Regions from separate parts of the Peribacillus sp. NPDC058075 genome, predicted to be linked through region 2. Evidence: riboswitches for the same ligand, from Rfam matches in the RefSeq annotation. Region 2 holds a riboswitch; each other region holds the start of a gene.
The links. Region 2 has a riboswitch for preQ1 ahead of ACFVS1_RS22300 (QueT transporter family protein). Riboswitches for the same ligand answer to the same signal wherever they lie in the genome.
Positions count from the first base shown of each region.

Region 1 (5,029 bases), on a different contig from region 2:
TTTGATTCTAATAAAACATATGAAAAGCTAATCCAGTCCCTGACGGACCTAACGGACAACAAATTGAATCCTGCATCCATATGGTCGATTTTTCTTTCTCTTCACGGATTCATAACTTTTTATATTAATTCTGAGCTAACTTATCAAGATGTAAAAGGCTTAGCTTATTTTCATGTAAAAAATATCATCAGGAACATCATATAATTTTTTTGAATATTATTGACCATTGGTCAAATAGACTTTGGAGGTTTTAATATGGTAAAGAAATTCCTTCATATTGAAGGACTCATTGTCCTTTTAACAGTGATTTACATCTATTCGTTATATGAATTCAGCTGGTGGATTTTCCTTCTACTGATTTTATCGCCTGATGTTTCCATGCTGGCCTATCTCATCAATGATCGGATTGGAGCCAAGGTTTATAACGTATTTCATACTTATACCCTGTCCATTTTCATGATTTTTCTAGCCATTTTTCTAAAGTCGGATGCATGGATGCTGATTGGTTTGATTTGGACCGCGCATATTGGAATGGATCGCTTATTTGGATATGGTCTTAAATACACATCATCCTTCAAAGCTACACACATTCAAAGGTTGTAATAAGCTTAAAAGGCAGTGTGATTACACTTCACACTGCCTCCGTCTCTTTTCTTTATACGCCCCTCTTGTTTCCCCATATATAGGTATGCAGCTGGGGCAGCACTTTCACATCATTCAATTCATCATCCGCTATCACTTTATCAATTAACTCTTCGTACTTCTTTAAAAGACCGCTGATCAATTGACGATCATCCGCCGTCTTGCTGTCGTCATTGCCGACCTGCAGATAAAAAGGAATTTCCGGGTAACGCCCATGTACATGTTTGGCATATTGATAATCTTCCTCGTTAAAGACGACGATCTTCAATGAGACATTATTATCGGGATTTCGATCAGCCAGGTTCGATATGATTTGATCAAGCACCGTAAAGTCCGTGTTCATTCCAGAGCTCGGCGGCTTAGGTGAAATCGTCAGTTCATCAATATCGAGAAACCAATCCTGCCATCGGCTCCCTTGGGTTTCGACACCTATTTTCATTTTATTTTCATGTAAGATCGCTATCAAGCCGTTTAGGTTTTTCAGCAGAGCCGGGTTTCCTCCCGATATCGTCACGAAGGAAAAACCGGAACCCCCTATACGCTTCAGCTCATCCCATATTTCTCTAGCCGTCATCTGGACGGTATCTTCCTTACCGGTGCCATCCCAAGTAAATGCGGAATCACACCAGGCACATGAATAATCACAGCCTGCCGTCCGAACGAACATGGTTTTTTGGCCAATGACCATTCCCTCTCCTTGGATGGTCGGCCCGAAGATTTCCATAACCGGGAGTTTACTCACTTTCCATCCACTCCCGTCTGGCTTCGGCATAGCTTGTCGGCGTTTCGTACAGTCGGACAAACTCGACTCTAGCACCCTCATATTCTTTTAATGAAAGGGATTCGGCCATTTTTTCATAAATCCAGACAACCATATTTTCAGCTGTTGTATTCATGAGCGGCAGGGTTTCATTCAAATAGCGGTGATCCAGGTGGATTTCAATTTCATTTTTCCATATATCCTTGATGTCCCCAAAATCTATCATCAACCCGCGTGAATCTGTATACCCGCTTAATCCGAAAATGACCTTATACGTGTGGCCATGCAGGTTCTTGCATTTCCCTTCATAATCATGCAGATGGTGTGCCGCATCAAAGGTGAATTCCTTACTCACGAGAACCCTCTTGTTTGTATACTTCAATTGGCTGCGCTGAATATCTTCATCTATTTTTTGGAGTTTATCCACTATAGTAAAACCGTACATCATGAAAGCACCTTCCGTCTGCTTACATAATCATCCAGTCCTTTTTTCCGCAGTTTACATGCCGGACATTCTCCACAGCCGTCGGAGATGATTCCGTTATAGCAAGTCAGGGTCTTTTCGCGGACAAAGTCGAACGCGCCTAGCTGATCCGCTAGCTCCCATGTTTCCTCTTTATTAAGCCACATTAGCGGCGTATCAATCACGAATGACTGGTCCATCGACAAGTTCAAAGTCACATTCAATGATTTAATGAATACATCGCGGCAGTCCGGATATCCGCTGAAATCCGTTTCACAGACACCGGTGACAATGTGTTTAGCTCCAATCTGACTCGCCAGCACTCCGGCAAACGAAAGGAACAGCAAATTCCTCCCTGGTACGAACGTCGACGGCAATTCCCCTTCTTCTCCGTCCGCCACCGCAATATCACTTCTCGTCAGCGCATTTGGTGCCAGTTGGTTCAGCAGCGACATGTCAAGGATATGATGGTTTATGCCCAATTCCTTTGCAATGTTTTGAGCACATTCGATTTCCAAGCTATGCCGCTGATTATAATCAAACGTCACCGCTTCCACTTCCTCAAATCTCTCCATCGCCCAGAATAAGCACGTCGTACTGTCCTGACCTCCGCTAAACACAACCACTGCCTTTTCTTTCTTCTTCATTTCTATAAAACTCCTTTTTACGGAAAAAAACAGCACCCTAAGAATAGAGCACTGTTTCTCCTTAGTTTTTTTGAGAGGGTAGCTAGAACCTCTTCCGCCTTAATGCGGAACATTATATTTTTCCAAGTCAATATTAACTTGAAAACGATAATAAATCAAGATGTTTATATTAAGAGAACATTAGATCTGATGGAAAATTTGGTTAACTTTTCTTTGCTTAAATATCCTTTTTATTTATCCGAGAAAACAGTGTGAATAAAATATCAATAAAGGGGTCCAATAATTTGAAAAGCATTAAAGCAAAGGTATTGGTGGCATTTTCACTCATCATATCTTTATGTGTTATCTTAGGAGCATTCAACATCTATACCAGCAACAAGTCACTGGTATATTCCCAGGATATCATCGAAAAGGAACTTCCGCTTCTTATCCAAGACGAAAAGCTGCTATACAATCTAGCACAAAGAACCGCAGACGCCCGAGCCTATATTCTTTATGGAGACGAGAGCTATAAAGAAGGGTTCTTACAATATACTGAAGAAAGCCAGGTCATCCAGGAGGATCTCCTTGCCTTAAGTGATTCTGATAAAGCGAAGGAATTGATCGAGAAAAGCGTGGATTGGAGGACGATGATTGTAGACCGGGTGTTTCCACAATATGAAAATGGAAATGAAGAACGCACTAAAGAGATACTCAAAAATGAAGTGGCGCCAATAAGCAATGAAGTAATGGAGGGTTTCAAGGAACTTGCTTCGGAACGGGAGGAATTGATTGTCGCTTCAGGTGAAACCGTCATCGCCAGCGGGAAATCGGTTAAGACGACAAGTATCATCATATCCATTGCGGCAGTCCTTATCGGCCTAGTCCTTGCGGTTGTTACTGCCAACCTCATTACCACCCCCCTCCTTAAAATCAGGGATAGGATGAAAATGGTGGCTGCTGGAGAGCTGAATCATGAGCCCCTGGAGCAAAAGTCAAATGATGAAATGGGCGAACTAACGGTATCCGCCAATCAAATGCAGAAACACCTTCGTGATACGATCGAAAAAATGCTCATTGTTTCGCACTCTGTTTCCAACCAAAGCGAAGATCTGACTCAATCAGCAAATGAAGGGCAACAGGGCAGCAAATAGATAGCGAGTACGATGTATGAACTTTCGAAAGGTTCGGAGTCACAAGCCAACCGGCATCTGAAATGGTTCGCATCATGGATGATTTCACCGGCAGGATTAAGCTTGCCCACCTAGAAGGGGTGGATGTAGCTAAAAGTTCAACCGAAATCCTTTCCCTGACCAAGGAGGGCACCACTTTAATGCGCAGTTCGGTCCAACAGATGCAAAGTATTGATGGCATTGTCAAAAATGCCGTAGAGCAAGTGAAAGGGCTCGATTCTCAATCACAGCAATTTCGCAGCTTGGTCATCAAGGGTATACGTTGAATGCAGCCATAGAACCTGCTCGTGCTGGTGGAACATGGCAAGGGCTTTGCCGTCGTCGCCGATGAAGTGCGGAAACTCGCTGAAGAGGTCACACACTCCGTTGGGGATATCACCAATATTGTCTCCGCCATTCAAACAGGTTCAAAAATGGTCGTCCACTCCCTGGAAGATGGTTATACACAAGTGGATGAAGGCACGAAACAAATCACGCTCACAGGCCGAACCTTTGAAACAATCAATCATTCTGTCGGGAATATGGAAATGAAAATTCAGCATATAACAAACGAATTGAACTATATCTCCACAAATGGCCAAAAAATCAATCAGGCTATTGAAGATATCGCAGCCGTTTCTGAAGAGTCCGCGGCAGGAATCGAACAAGTCTCCGCCTCCGCTCAGCAATCCAGCTCTTCGATGGATGAAATCACGAATCATGCCAGTGAACTTGCATCTTCGGCAGAACAGCTCACTGAACAGGTTAAGAAGTTCCAATTATGACACTAGCAATTTCCCGAATAGGGGGAAATTGCTTTTCCTTCAATTATAAGGTTGTTTCATTTTCGCATATTCGGGGAATAAATAACTATACACAATAATAAATCATAAAAAACAAATCTATCAGCAGAAGCCGGAAGTGAATATTTTCCTTTGTTTTCAGAATATTTAGTGTATAATTGATTAAAGGAATATTTTAACTAAAATACTCACCACTTCCAATATCTGCTACTGCAAATCCCGACATTTCCTTTCAACACCATGCACGGGAACATATACCCAGGAAGGTTCCATTGCATGCTTTCTCGAATCAAACCGTTCACAACTTAATTCACACAAAAACACGATTCTCACTCCATTTTTTTATAAAAAGGTTAAATTCCACTAATGATATGTTACTATTAAACTAAGACCTTTTAACCCCATAAGGAGGAATTCATATGAAACGTTTTTTCAAATTCATAACAGATTATAACGAAAGAAAAGCACTGGAACGGGAAACCGAAGAATTCTTTCGCAAAGAATACGAAAATTATATGAAGATGAATCCTGACAATCAAAGAAAAAGAAGGAGATTAGCTCCT
Region 1 covers NZ_JBHVSL010000001.1:448,894-453,922, reverse strand. Annotated here, with positions in the region: gene ACFVS1_RS02325 (TetR/AcrR family transcriptional regulator) at 1-204, shown strand, start outside; gene ACFVS1_RS02320 (DUF4260 domain-containing protein) at 256-603, shown strand; gene queE (7-carboxy-7-deazaguanine synthase QueE) at 656-1,384, opposite strand; gene queD (6-carboxytetrahydropterin synthase QueD) at 1,377-1,847, opposite strand; gene queC (7-cyano-7-deazaguanine synthase QueC) at 1,847-2,512, opposite strand; PreQ1 riboswitch class I at 2,568-2,610, opposite strand; gene ACFVS1_RS02300 (HAMP domain-containing protein) at 2,797-3,645, shown strand; gene ACFVS1_RS02295 (hypothetical protein) at 3,708-3,950, shown strand; gene ACFVS1_RS02290 (methyl-accepting chemotaxis protein) at 3,972-4,448, shown strand; gene ACFVS1_RS02285 (hypothetical protein) at 4,886-5,029, shown strand, end outside.
Region 1: linked by a shared signal. The riboswitch ahead of queC (7-cyano-7-deazaguanine synthase QueC) and the one ahead of ACFVS1_RS22300 (QueT transporter family protein) in region 2 are both predicted to bind preQ1.

Region 2 (5,029 bases):
ACAATCACAAAAAAAAAGTGCCGAAAAATCGGCCCATTTGGACGAATTAACGGCTCAAGTTGGACGAAATCCGGTTTGTATATTGCAGAAAAAATGGCTCACCCTATAAATAGGAGGTGTCTAAAACATGGACCAATTTGAAAAAGCCTATGAATCATATAAACAGCAGGGAACACCGCAAGCAAACCAACCTGATTCAGCAGGAAAAGAAGAAATCATCGCCGTAAGGAAAAATGAAGAGGACAATATTATCGCCATCAAGACGAACTCCGGCCGCGAACTCGACTACCCCACTGCCCTTGCGGAAGCAAAGGCGGGCAACCTGGCCAATGTTGACGTCTTTCATAAATATGGACGTGACATATTGCGGAGTGAGCCCGATGGGATAAAGGAAAATAACCTGGATCAACTGCCGGAGTTTTGAATTTTCGGGGAGACTGCCTGATATGGGCAGTTTTTTTCTGTCTGGATGAGCAAAAAAAGAACCAGCGTGATTAGCCGGATCTTATTTTTCGTAAGGATAGGATTCAGAGATTTCGAGCAGTCGGCCGCAGGACTCGACAACCTCGATGATTTCCATCCATGACATGTCCAGCCCCAGTTCATTAGCATGGGAAATCTTATCCCGTAATTTCCGGATGGCGTTCGCATCCTTCTTCCCTTTACTTTTCGACGGGATTTGGAAGAAGCACCTCAACTCTTTATCTTTATGTATAATATCGAATTTATCACTGATTTGCAGGCACTCTATTATATTGATATCCTCATTTTTATCGATTCTCCTTCTATATAATTCGGTTGCCTTTTCTAAACGGTCTTCGCTGATCATTGGATACCAGCTGCCATCGCCGAATCTATCCAGGATGATATCACTCATCCTCATTTCCAATAAGGTAATATATCCGAATATCAGCATCCTGATCGGAGGCTTTTGAAGGTCGGCATGGGTAATCAACATTTTAATTGAATTATTCTCCAATACGAACACCCTTGTTTTATTCTTAAAAATATGGAGAAGCTGGATCAAAGGGGTTGAATCCGAAACCATTTCCCTTGGTGAAAAGTTTTTCAAATATTCAGAAATAGTTCCTTCACCTAGTTCTTGTCTTTCGATATAACCGATGATTTCCCCTTGATCTTGGACTGCCAATATATCAAAATTCTTTTTTTCCAATGCTTTCTGAATATCCAGTGCCAGATCATTTTTATGGCAAAACTCAAGCTCCTGGGCAATGCTCTTAACCGTTATATTTTCTTCATAAAGTGTTTTAAGACTAAGATAGCTACTATTGCTTTTTCTTTCGCTTCCATTTAACATCTTTCAACCTCCGCTCAGGAACACTTTCTGCCCTTTTTCCGCTTTAATCATAGAAATGCATGCGGCCCCCACAAATAAAGTCCACTGCAGTGGACTCAATCCCAATCATGTGGATCTAATTTTTTGGCACCCATTAATCAAATGCCATCAACTGCATTGCCTACTGCCGTTTCCTCATTCCCCCTTTCTTCCCAGCCCTTACAAACATCCACCCAATCCTTCGCACCTGAATATTCAAACAATTCAGCGAGTGTAAGTTCTATTGCAGAGTTCGCACTTCCGCAAGCCGGGAACAATGACTCGAAGCGCTTCATCGATACATCTAGAAAAACAGCTAAATCGTTTGCCAGACCAAACGGGCAAACTCCCCCGATTGCATGGCCTGTCTGTGCAAGCACTTCTTCAGGCGCAAGCATTCGTGCCTTGAAGCCGAATGTCTGACGAAATTTCTTATTATCCACTTTGGCGTCCCCTGCGGCAACTACCAAAATCGCGTGTTCACCTTCCCCTTTAAAGGAAAGAGTCTTAGCAATCCTCGCTGGTATAACACCGATGGTTTCCGCTGCCTCAATCACCGTAGCACTCGATGTTTCGAACTCCTTTACGTCGCCTTCCCGATTCCATTGTTTAAAATGGCTTTTGACACTCTCGATCGACATATTATACTCACTCCTTTGACATACATATTGAAATAATATCATCCTTCATTGCAATAAATCAAAATCCCATTGTGCTACTTCTCCTGCTTGGAAACTTATAAATTAAAACCATTCTTTACAAATTGACGAAACAAGCGTACATGCGATACTATTAAACATTGGGTAAACGCCTACACGTGGTTCGTAACCATCCCACGATAAAAAACTAGGGAGAGAGTAAAATGAATGTTCGTACACTCGTGATAAACGGGTTATTGGCTGCCTTGTATGTGGCGGTCTCATTGGTGTTTAAACCAATAGCTTTTGAGATGTTCCAATTCCGAGTACCGGAAATGCTGAATCATCTGATTGTATTCAATAAAAAGTATATCTACGGTATCGTTGGCGGAGTCTTCATATCGAATCTTCTCTTTTCACCGATGGTGCCATATGATTTGATTTTTGGAGTGGGGCAATCCCTGCTTGCCTTATTGCTTGTCATTTATGTTTCTCGTTTCATAAAAGGCATTAAAGGACGGATGATCGCCACGATTATCTTTTTCACGTTCACAATGTTCTTAATTGCAATTGAACTGAACCTTGCCTTTGGCTTGCCATTCTGGCTAAGCTGGATGACCACGGCTGTCGGTGAGTTCGTTGTCCTCCTGATTGGAGCTCCAATCATTTATGGAATGAACAAAAGAATTCAGTTTGAAAAGTGGCTTTAAAAGGAATCTTCGAACCTTTAAGCCACTATAATGGAAAAGAGCTGTCTGCATGATGCGGCAGCTCTTTTTTTTCACCAATGAACTCGAAAATGATAAACTATTAGCAAGAATGGTGGTGGCCCTTTGAAAAAAGTCCTGACCATAATCGGTCTGCTTGTAATTGCAATATTTATATACTCTAATGCAGATCTGTTCACTTTGGTTTGGAAAAGTGACCTGGATTCTGTTATTAGCATATTGAAGGAAAACCTTTTGCTTACATTTATTGTGACATTCGTATTGATGTTTGTACAAAATTCTTTTACAATCATCCCCTTAATTTTACTCCTGACTATCAATGTCACGATATTCGGATTCATATATGGCTATCTATGGAGTTGGTTTACAAGTGTTGTTGCCTCAGGATTCATTTTTTATGCAGCAAGAAACTGGTTTCAGGAGCTTCTCTTAAAGAAGATTGGCGAAAAGTGGCAAGAAACCGTTGTGGAGCATGGCTTCATGTACGTTTTTACAGGCAGGATTTTCCCGCTTATCCCAACAAGCTTAATTAACTTGGCAGCTGGCGTCAGCACTGTCACGTACAAGGATTTTTTATTAGCGACGGCGCTTGGCAACCTTATATACTTTTTCTTCCTATCGCTGATTCCCTATGGACTGCTATCTGTTGAAATGAACCAATACACGCTAGCTGCACTCGCACTCCTCTTCTTACTATTTTTCATTATCTATAAGCGTGCAAAAAAGAAAAAGAAACTTACCTTCTACAGAAAAAACAGGTGACCACATTGGCCCTGTTTTTTTATTTAGGATTCTGCATATATTTTTTTCCGATAGTTTGTTAAAATGTGTATGTAATTTCACCTTTGAAACGTCTTAAAATCAGGGAGAATCTCCATGTCCAAAAGCTCCATCTTAGCAATATATATCCTATCCGGGATTCTTACATTAGTCGTGTTCGACTACTTTTTAATTACAAATATCCAAAACAAAGAGGTCTTTATTCAACTTCAAAGAGTGGAAGGCTTTGTTTTCCTTTTATCCATAGGCTTGGTCTTATATCTTTATTTAGCTAAAAGAGAAGAATTCAAACGATTAAAAGAAGCGGAACAACGTCGGCGTACACTCATCAATTCAATGGTGGATTTCGTTAACTTCAAGGATGGTGATGGCCGATGGCTTGAATCCAATACCTTCGGGCTGCAATTATTTCAATTGGAGCATGTAGATTATAAGGGAAAAAGAGACAGTGAGCTCGCAGAATACTCGGAATTTTATAAAGAGTCGTTGATCTACTGTGAAGTTTCCGATGAAGAAACGTGGGTAAAAGGGGAAATCACACGGTGTGAGGAAATCATCCCTCTTCCCGATGGCAATCACAAGACCTTTGATACAATCAAGGTTCCCTTGTTCAATGAGGATGGTTCACGAAAAGGCTTAGTCGTCATTGGCAGGGATATTTCTGAAAGGGTTGTCGCGGAGAATCAATTATTCGAAAGTGAACAACGCTATAAATCATTGTTTGAACACAACCCATATCCGATGCTGATGCTTGATTTAAACGGAATGATCACGACCGTGAATCCTAGATTTGAAACGGTAACAGGCTTTCAACAGGAAGAAATACATGGAGCCTCATTCATTAATTTGAACTTTTCCGCAGTAGACGCGGAATTGATCCGTACATCTTGCCAATATGTCATGGAAAATCATAAGGGGATCAAAAAAGGGAAAGATATAGAATTTCTGACGAAGTACGGGACGCCCATCTTACTTTCTTGTACGTTTGTCCCGATGATGGTTGGCGAGGATTTAGTCGGAATCATTACTTATGCTAAAGAAGTCACTCAAATCCGGGAAACCGAAGCACGCTTAAGAAGAACCGAAAAATTATCGATAGTCGGCGAACTTGCCGCAAGTGTGGCCCACGAGGTACGAAACCCGCTGACTTCTTTAAAAGGTTTCGTCCAGCTGCTTAAAAAGAGCGACCATCCCTATGAACAATACTACACAATCATGTTAAGTGAGTTGGACCGGATCAATCTTATTGTAAGCGAGTTACTCGTTCTGGCAAAACCACAGGAACTTCCATTCAGCAAACATCAAATCATCGACCTGATGAATGATGTCAAAACCTTGTTGAAACCAGAGGCGGACTCGTACCCCACCCAAATATCAATATCTGTTAAAAACGAAATACCGCATCTATTATGTGAGGGAAATCAACTAAAACAAGTTTTCATAAACATGCTCAAAAATTCAATGGAGGCATCCGCCGATCACATTTGGATTGATTTCGAACGCATGGACAATAACCTTTCCATCACCATCAAAGATAATGGAAGCGG
Region 2 covers NZ_JBHVSL010000003.1:316,208-321,236, forward strand. Annotated here, with positions in the region: gene ACFVS1_RS22285 (DUF3892 domain-containing protein) at 128-424, shown strand; gene ACFVS1_RS22290 (hypothetical protein) at 506-1,318, opposite strand; gene ACFVS1_RS22295 (YbaK/EbsC family protein) at 1,456-1,977, opposite strand; PreQ1 riboswitch class I at 2,148-2,192, shown strand; gene ACFVS1_RS22300 (QueT transporter family protein) at 2,199-2,684, shown strand; gene ACFVS1_RS22305 (TVP38/TMEM64 family protein) at 2,808-3,464, shown strand; gene ACFVS1_RS22310 (ATP-binding protein) at 3,579-5,029, shown strand, end outside.

Region 3 (5,029 bases), on a different contig from region 2:
AAGGGATCAATGATTACGACCTCTGTTTTAGTTATTTTATATATAATTAGTGTGTTTACGGGTCTTAAGTGGGGCAAAATCCGAAGGTTTTTTGACTCTGCCCCCTTTCCACTTATCGAAAATGGACAAATCATTTACAAAAGCTTAGCAAGGGCCCGAATCTCCATCGATTTTTTATTATCGGAATTAAGAAAAGAAAAAGTCGAAGATATTCAAAAAGTATCTCTCGCACTATGGGAACCGAGTGGCACCATTTCATTGTTCTTATATCCTCAATATGAAGCTGTCACCCCAGCAGATATGCACCTAGCAACAAATGCCTTCACTTTTCCTAAAACGATTATTAAAGAAGGGAAGATCGATTCTAAAGAATTAAATCGGGGCGGCAAAGACGAAGCATGGCTTAAAAACAGAATCAAAAGAACATATAATGCCGATGTGAACGATATTTTATTGGCTACTCTTGATAATAACGATAACTTAAAGGTCTTTTTCTACAAATAGATGCAAAAAACACTTTTCAGCCAAAATAAAATCCCCTCAAGCATTGTGTAAAGCCTACATATGAATGCAGGCAATTTACACGTTTAACTTAAAGGGGAATTTATAAACCCGCTTATTATTCCGACCAGTTCAATGTATTTAAGAACTTATACACATCTTCATACACCTGCTCACGTTCCTTACCCAATGTGATAATATGGCCTGAATTTTCATACCATATCAAGTGTTTATGCTGCGTATCGACTTCATTGAAAATCGCTGTAGCACTCTCCGTATAATCGGGATCATCCAAGCGCCCTTGTAAAACAAGAGTGGGTGATGTGATTAAATCTAAATTTTCACCTGTCTCATTTATAATATTCAGCACATCTTTCAGTTGAGGCATAGGCTCTTCCTCCAGCAGCTTCACTTCAGCAGCAATTTGGTCTGCGCCTTTGCCCTCAAACTTCTTATAAGCCTGTGCATAATTGAGCAAGCGGTTCTTTTGTCGATCGATACTTTTCCCTTGCGTCGGAGCGCACATTGAAACTACCCCTATTACAGGCAATTCAATTCCCACTTTTAATGAGAAAACTCCTCCTAAAGAAATTCCTACAACTGCAATTTCCTCATAGCCTTCTTCTTTAAGGAATTTATAGCCATTAACTACATCTTCCCACCATTCCTTTGGACCAGTCTTAACTAATTCCTCACCAGACACTCCATGCCCTCTATAAAGAGGTCCATGGCAAGTATAGTCGAGATCATTCAAGTATTTCCCTAATTTTTTCATATCTCCTGTACTTCCGGTAAACCCGTGAAGTAAAAGAACAGCTCTCTTTCCACCAATATATGTGAATGGCTCAGGTGCTTTCACTTTCATCTATCTAGGACCTTCTTTCTTTGCTCTTGTTGATAAATAGAATCTAAATGATTTTCGAAAAAAAATCAATTAATACCCCTTGAGTAGGGAATCTTCTATCCTATTCCGTATTTTCATTAAAACAATTAAATCATGTATATAATATCCTTACCACACTCTTCACAACTCATCCGTTCCGAAGCACATTTTACTATGATTAAATTTATTTAGCAATCGTCATTTAACCATTTTTTTTTAGAAAAGTAAAATGCACCTTGTGATACGATGTACAACGTATTACACTTTAAAAATGAAAAGGAGGAGATTTTATTTGGATAAAGAATTAATGAAGGGAAGCATTGACCTCCTTTTGCTTTCACTTCTTTCACAAAAAAAGCTATACGGCTATGAAATCACGAAGATCTTGAAGGAAATGAGCATGGGCAAATATCAAATAAGTGAAGGCACCCTCTACCCCGCCCTTAAACGGTTAGAAAAAAAAGAATTCATAAAAGGCCATTGGAAAGAGTCCGAGTCAGGCCGCAGGAAATATTATCATGTCACCGAAAATGGACAAACCGAACTTGAGCGGAAACGAGAATGCTTTTTCACCCTCGAAAAACTAGTTCGGAAAAGCACAGAGCACTTCTAAACAAAATACAAAGCTTCCTAGCCCCATTTAATAAACGGTGCAGGAAGCTTTTTTTTATGTTTACTCGTGAGTTTGTGCGGCATTCATGATTTCGCACCGTTTACTCGTGAATTTCGTACTTTTACTCGTGAATTTTGCTGTTTTACTCGTGAATTTTGCTGTTTTACTCGTGAGTTTTGCACTTTTACTCGTGAGTTTAGGCAATTTACTCGTGAATTCATGCTGCATTCATGATTTCGCACCGTTTACTAGTGAGTTTGCATTGCACACATGAGTTTGCTCGTTTTCTAGTGAGTTACTCCGTTTACGCAAAAAAAAGGACCTAATTTGGTCCTTTTTTGTCTATTCCTTTATGCTTACGATAATTGGCGCAGGAGAGCTTCATACATTCCCCTTGAACATGCGGGCCGTATTTTTCACGAAACGCCTCGAGACAATAGCATTTATCTTTTTCTTTTTTTGTTCCATCCATGTAGTGCATCCCTCCTGCCATTTAACTGGAGACTACTCGTTTCTCCAGTTCTACATTGATTCGTCCCAAAAGTACGGCACCTATTGACTGAATGATGGTTTTCACGATGATTTGGCCGATGACCGCAGCGGGTACTGCTTCCCATGGTAATATATTGGCACCCAATGGACTTAGACCAATTACGACAAATATTACCGAATCGAAAAACCCTCCAACGATTCCGCTATAAAACACCCTCCAACTCATCGGGAGCTTTAAGCGGGTATAGATTTCCGTGTCCGCTGTTTCTGCGACCACGAACGATAATGCGGAAGCAAATACAATCAATAACGTATCTCCTAATAAAAATGATACACACGCAGATAGAATAAGTGCAGTGACGATACATATATAGGTCTTCGTGCGGCCGAATTTATTCTGGACCAGATCTCGAAAGATGAAGGTTCCCCCGATGAGCAAAGTACCCATCGGAATGATGAACATGCCAAAATGTAATGGCGCAAAAGCTGCTGTAACCACATTCGCCGTGATGATGGATACTAAATACAATAAAATTCTTAACATTTCTTAATTCTCCTTATACAGAAAAAACAGCACCCTAAGAAAGAGCACTGTTCTCCTTAGTTTTTTTGAGAGGGTAGCTAGAACCTCTTCCGCCCGAGCGGATTATCATTTTCCTTATTTATCGTAGCTTGAAAACGATTGGAAATCAAGAAGTTTCCATATGGTCAATTTTAATATGTATCCGCGTATATTCGTTTGATATTAGTAATGCACTTCAAATCTTCTTCAATGCAATGACTTTGCCGATTTCTGTCGTAGAAAACTGCTTGACCGGTCGTATATGAAAAGCGGACAATCATTGGTAGAGATATGCTGCGAACTTGATATGAGGAATAAACGCGAGGAGGAAAAAGAATGATGAAAAAAACTACGTTTGTTTATCCTATTTATATCGCAACCACACCAGAGAAGCTTTGGGAAGCCTTGACGAGTGGTGAAGTCACGAAGAAATACCACTTTGGATTGCATGTACAGTCTGACTGGCAAGAAGGATCAAGCGTAAAATATTTACTCGAAGATGGGCGGATTACTGATCACGGGTATGTACTTAAGTGTGAGCCGCTGCACCTGCTCTCGTTTACATGGAACATGGCAGGAGACGAAACACCTCGCGAGCAGCCTACCCGGGTCACTTTTGAATTACAGAAAATGGATGATTCAGTTGTAAAGTTAACCGTTAGGCACGAGGAGCTTTTGGAGACAGATGTCGTATATGATGACAATACCTTTGAAGGCTTGAATAATGGATGGCCAGCTATTCTGAGTAACCTGAAGAGCTTGCTTGAAACTGGACGGACCCTGCCGCCCATATCAGTAGATTGGGAAAGTGGAAAACAATAAAAACAAATCGAAAGAGAGTGGAAGTATGGATACCCAAATAATTACGAAATTTAAGATAATCAAGCCAGCTAATGAAGTGTTTGAAGCCATAGTGAATCCTGAAAAAATCGGGAATTTCTGGTTCTCATCCAGTTCAGAAAGATGGGAACAAGGCAGGACACTTACATTGAGATACAACGAATACGATGCTGAGGTGGTTATTAATGTAGTGGAAGTCGAGGAAAATAGGAAAATCGTGTTTGCGTGGGGTGGAAATAATCAAGAAACGATTGTTACCATTACACTAAAAACGTTGGATAATACGAGTACAATTATTGAAGTAAACGAATCAGGATTGAGTGAAGACGATCCTGAAATAATAAACAAAATGATCGGACAAAAGGAAGGTTGGGTTTATACATTGACCTGTTTAAAGGGTTATTTGGAAAACGGCGTTACTACTTTGAGAGCCTCATTAGTTTTTTAATGATTAAAGGGTGCTGGTTCAGATGTATAAGGTATCCGTTATTCTAGCTCCTTCCTAGATGTCGATTGTCTAAATCAACTAATTTTATACGGGAGGATACTTAGATGTTTACGAGAAAAAACTCAAGGTTGACACAAAATCAATCGGAAATCACTTTGAGATACATGCCCTTTGAAGCTTTTTTATAGGCTTCCATTCCCATTTTCTTTACTTTTTCTGATAAACTGGATGCTCTTACTAATTGGGTTCCTTGAATGACGGAAGGATCTATCATACGCATTTTATTTTTCAGATGTATATCGTATTCCACTTGATCTTCTTTCACCTTTACGTTACCATGGATTCGTTTTAACAGGCTTTGAACTTCATGGTCTTCAGTGAAGCTTAACAAGGACATGACTTCTTCATCTGTACCGAGTAAGTCATCAAGGCTGATCAGCTTTTTAGCTAAAGCCACTTTCAGGGTCTTTGCCAAGATATCGTAGCCATATATATTAAGTGGGTTCATGAAAAAATCAATAACTTCGCTGTAATACGTTTTCACAAACCATTCCGCCGATTCAATATTATCCAGATACATCCTTCCATTTATTATGATTACATGTTCTAGAAATTCTTTAATGGCTTCGATTGTGATATGTCCATATTGATACATATCCCGGAGAGTATAATCTACGCGATCGGCACATA
Region 3 covers NZ_JBHVSL010000001.1:455,377-460,405, reverse strand. Annotated here, with positions in the region: gene ACFVS1_RS02375 (DUF421 domain-containing protein) at 1-504, shown strand, start outside; gene ACFVS1_RS02370 (alpha/beta hydrolase) at 620-1,366, opposite strand; gene ACFVS1_RS02365 (PadR family transcriptional regulator) at 1,677-1,997, shown strand; gene ACFVS1_RS02360 (hypothetical protein) at 2,083-2,271, shown strand; gene ACFVS1_RS02355 (hypothetical protein) at 2,320-2,469, opposite strand; gene ACFVS1_RS02350 (VUT family protein) at 2,491-3,033, opposite strand; PreQ1 riboswitch class I at 3,084-3,126, opposite strand; gene ACFVS1_RS02345 (SRPBCC family protein) at 3,388-3,873, shown strand; gene ACFVS1_RS02340 (SRPBCC domain-containing protein) at 3,899-4,339, shown strand; gene ACFVS1_RS02335 (HD domain-containing protein) at 4,479-5,029, opposite strand, start outside.
Region 3: linked by a shared signal. The riboswitch ahead of ACFVS1_RS02350 (VUT family protein) and the one ahead of ACFVS1_RS22300 (QueT transporter family protein) in region 2 are both predicted to bind preQ1.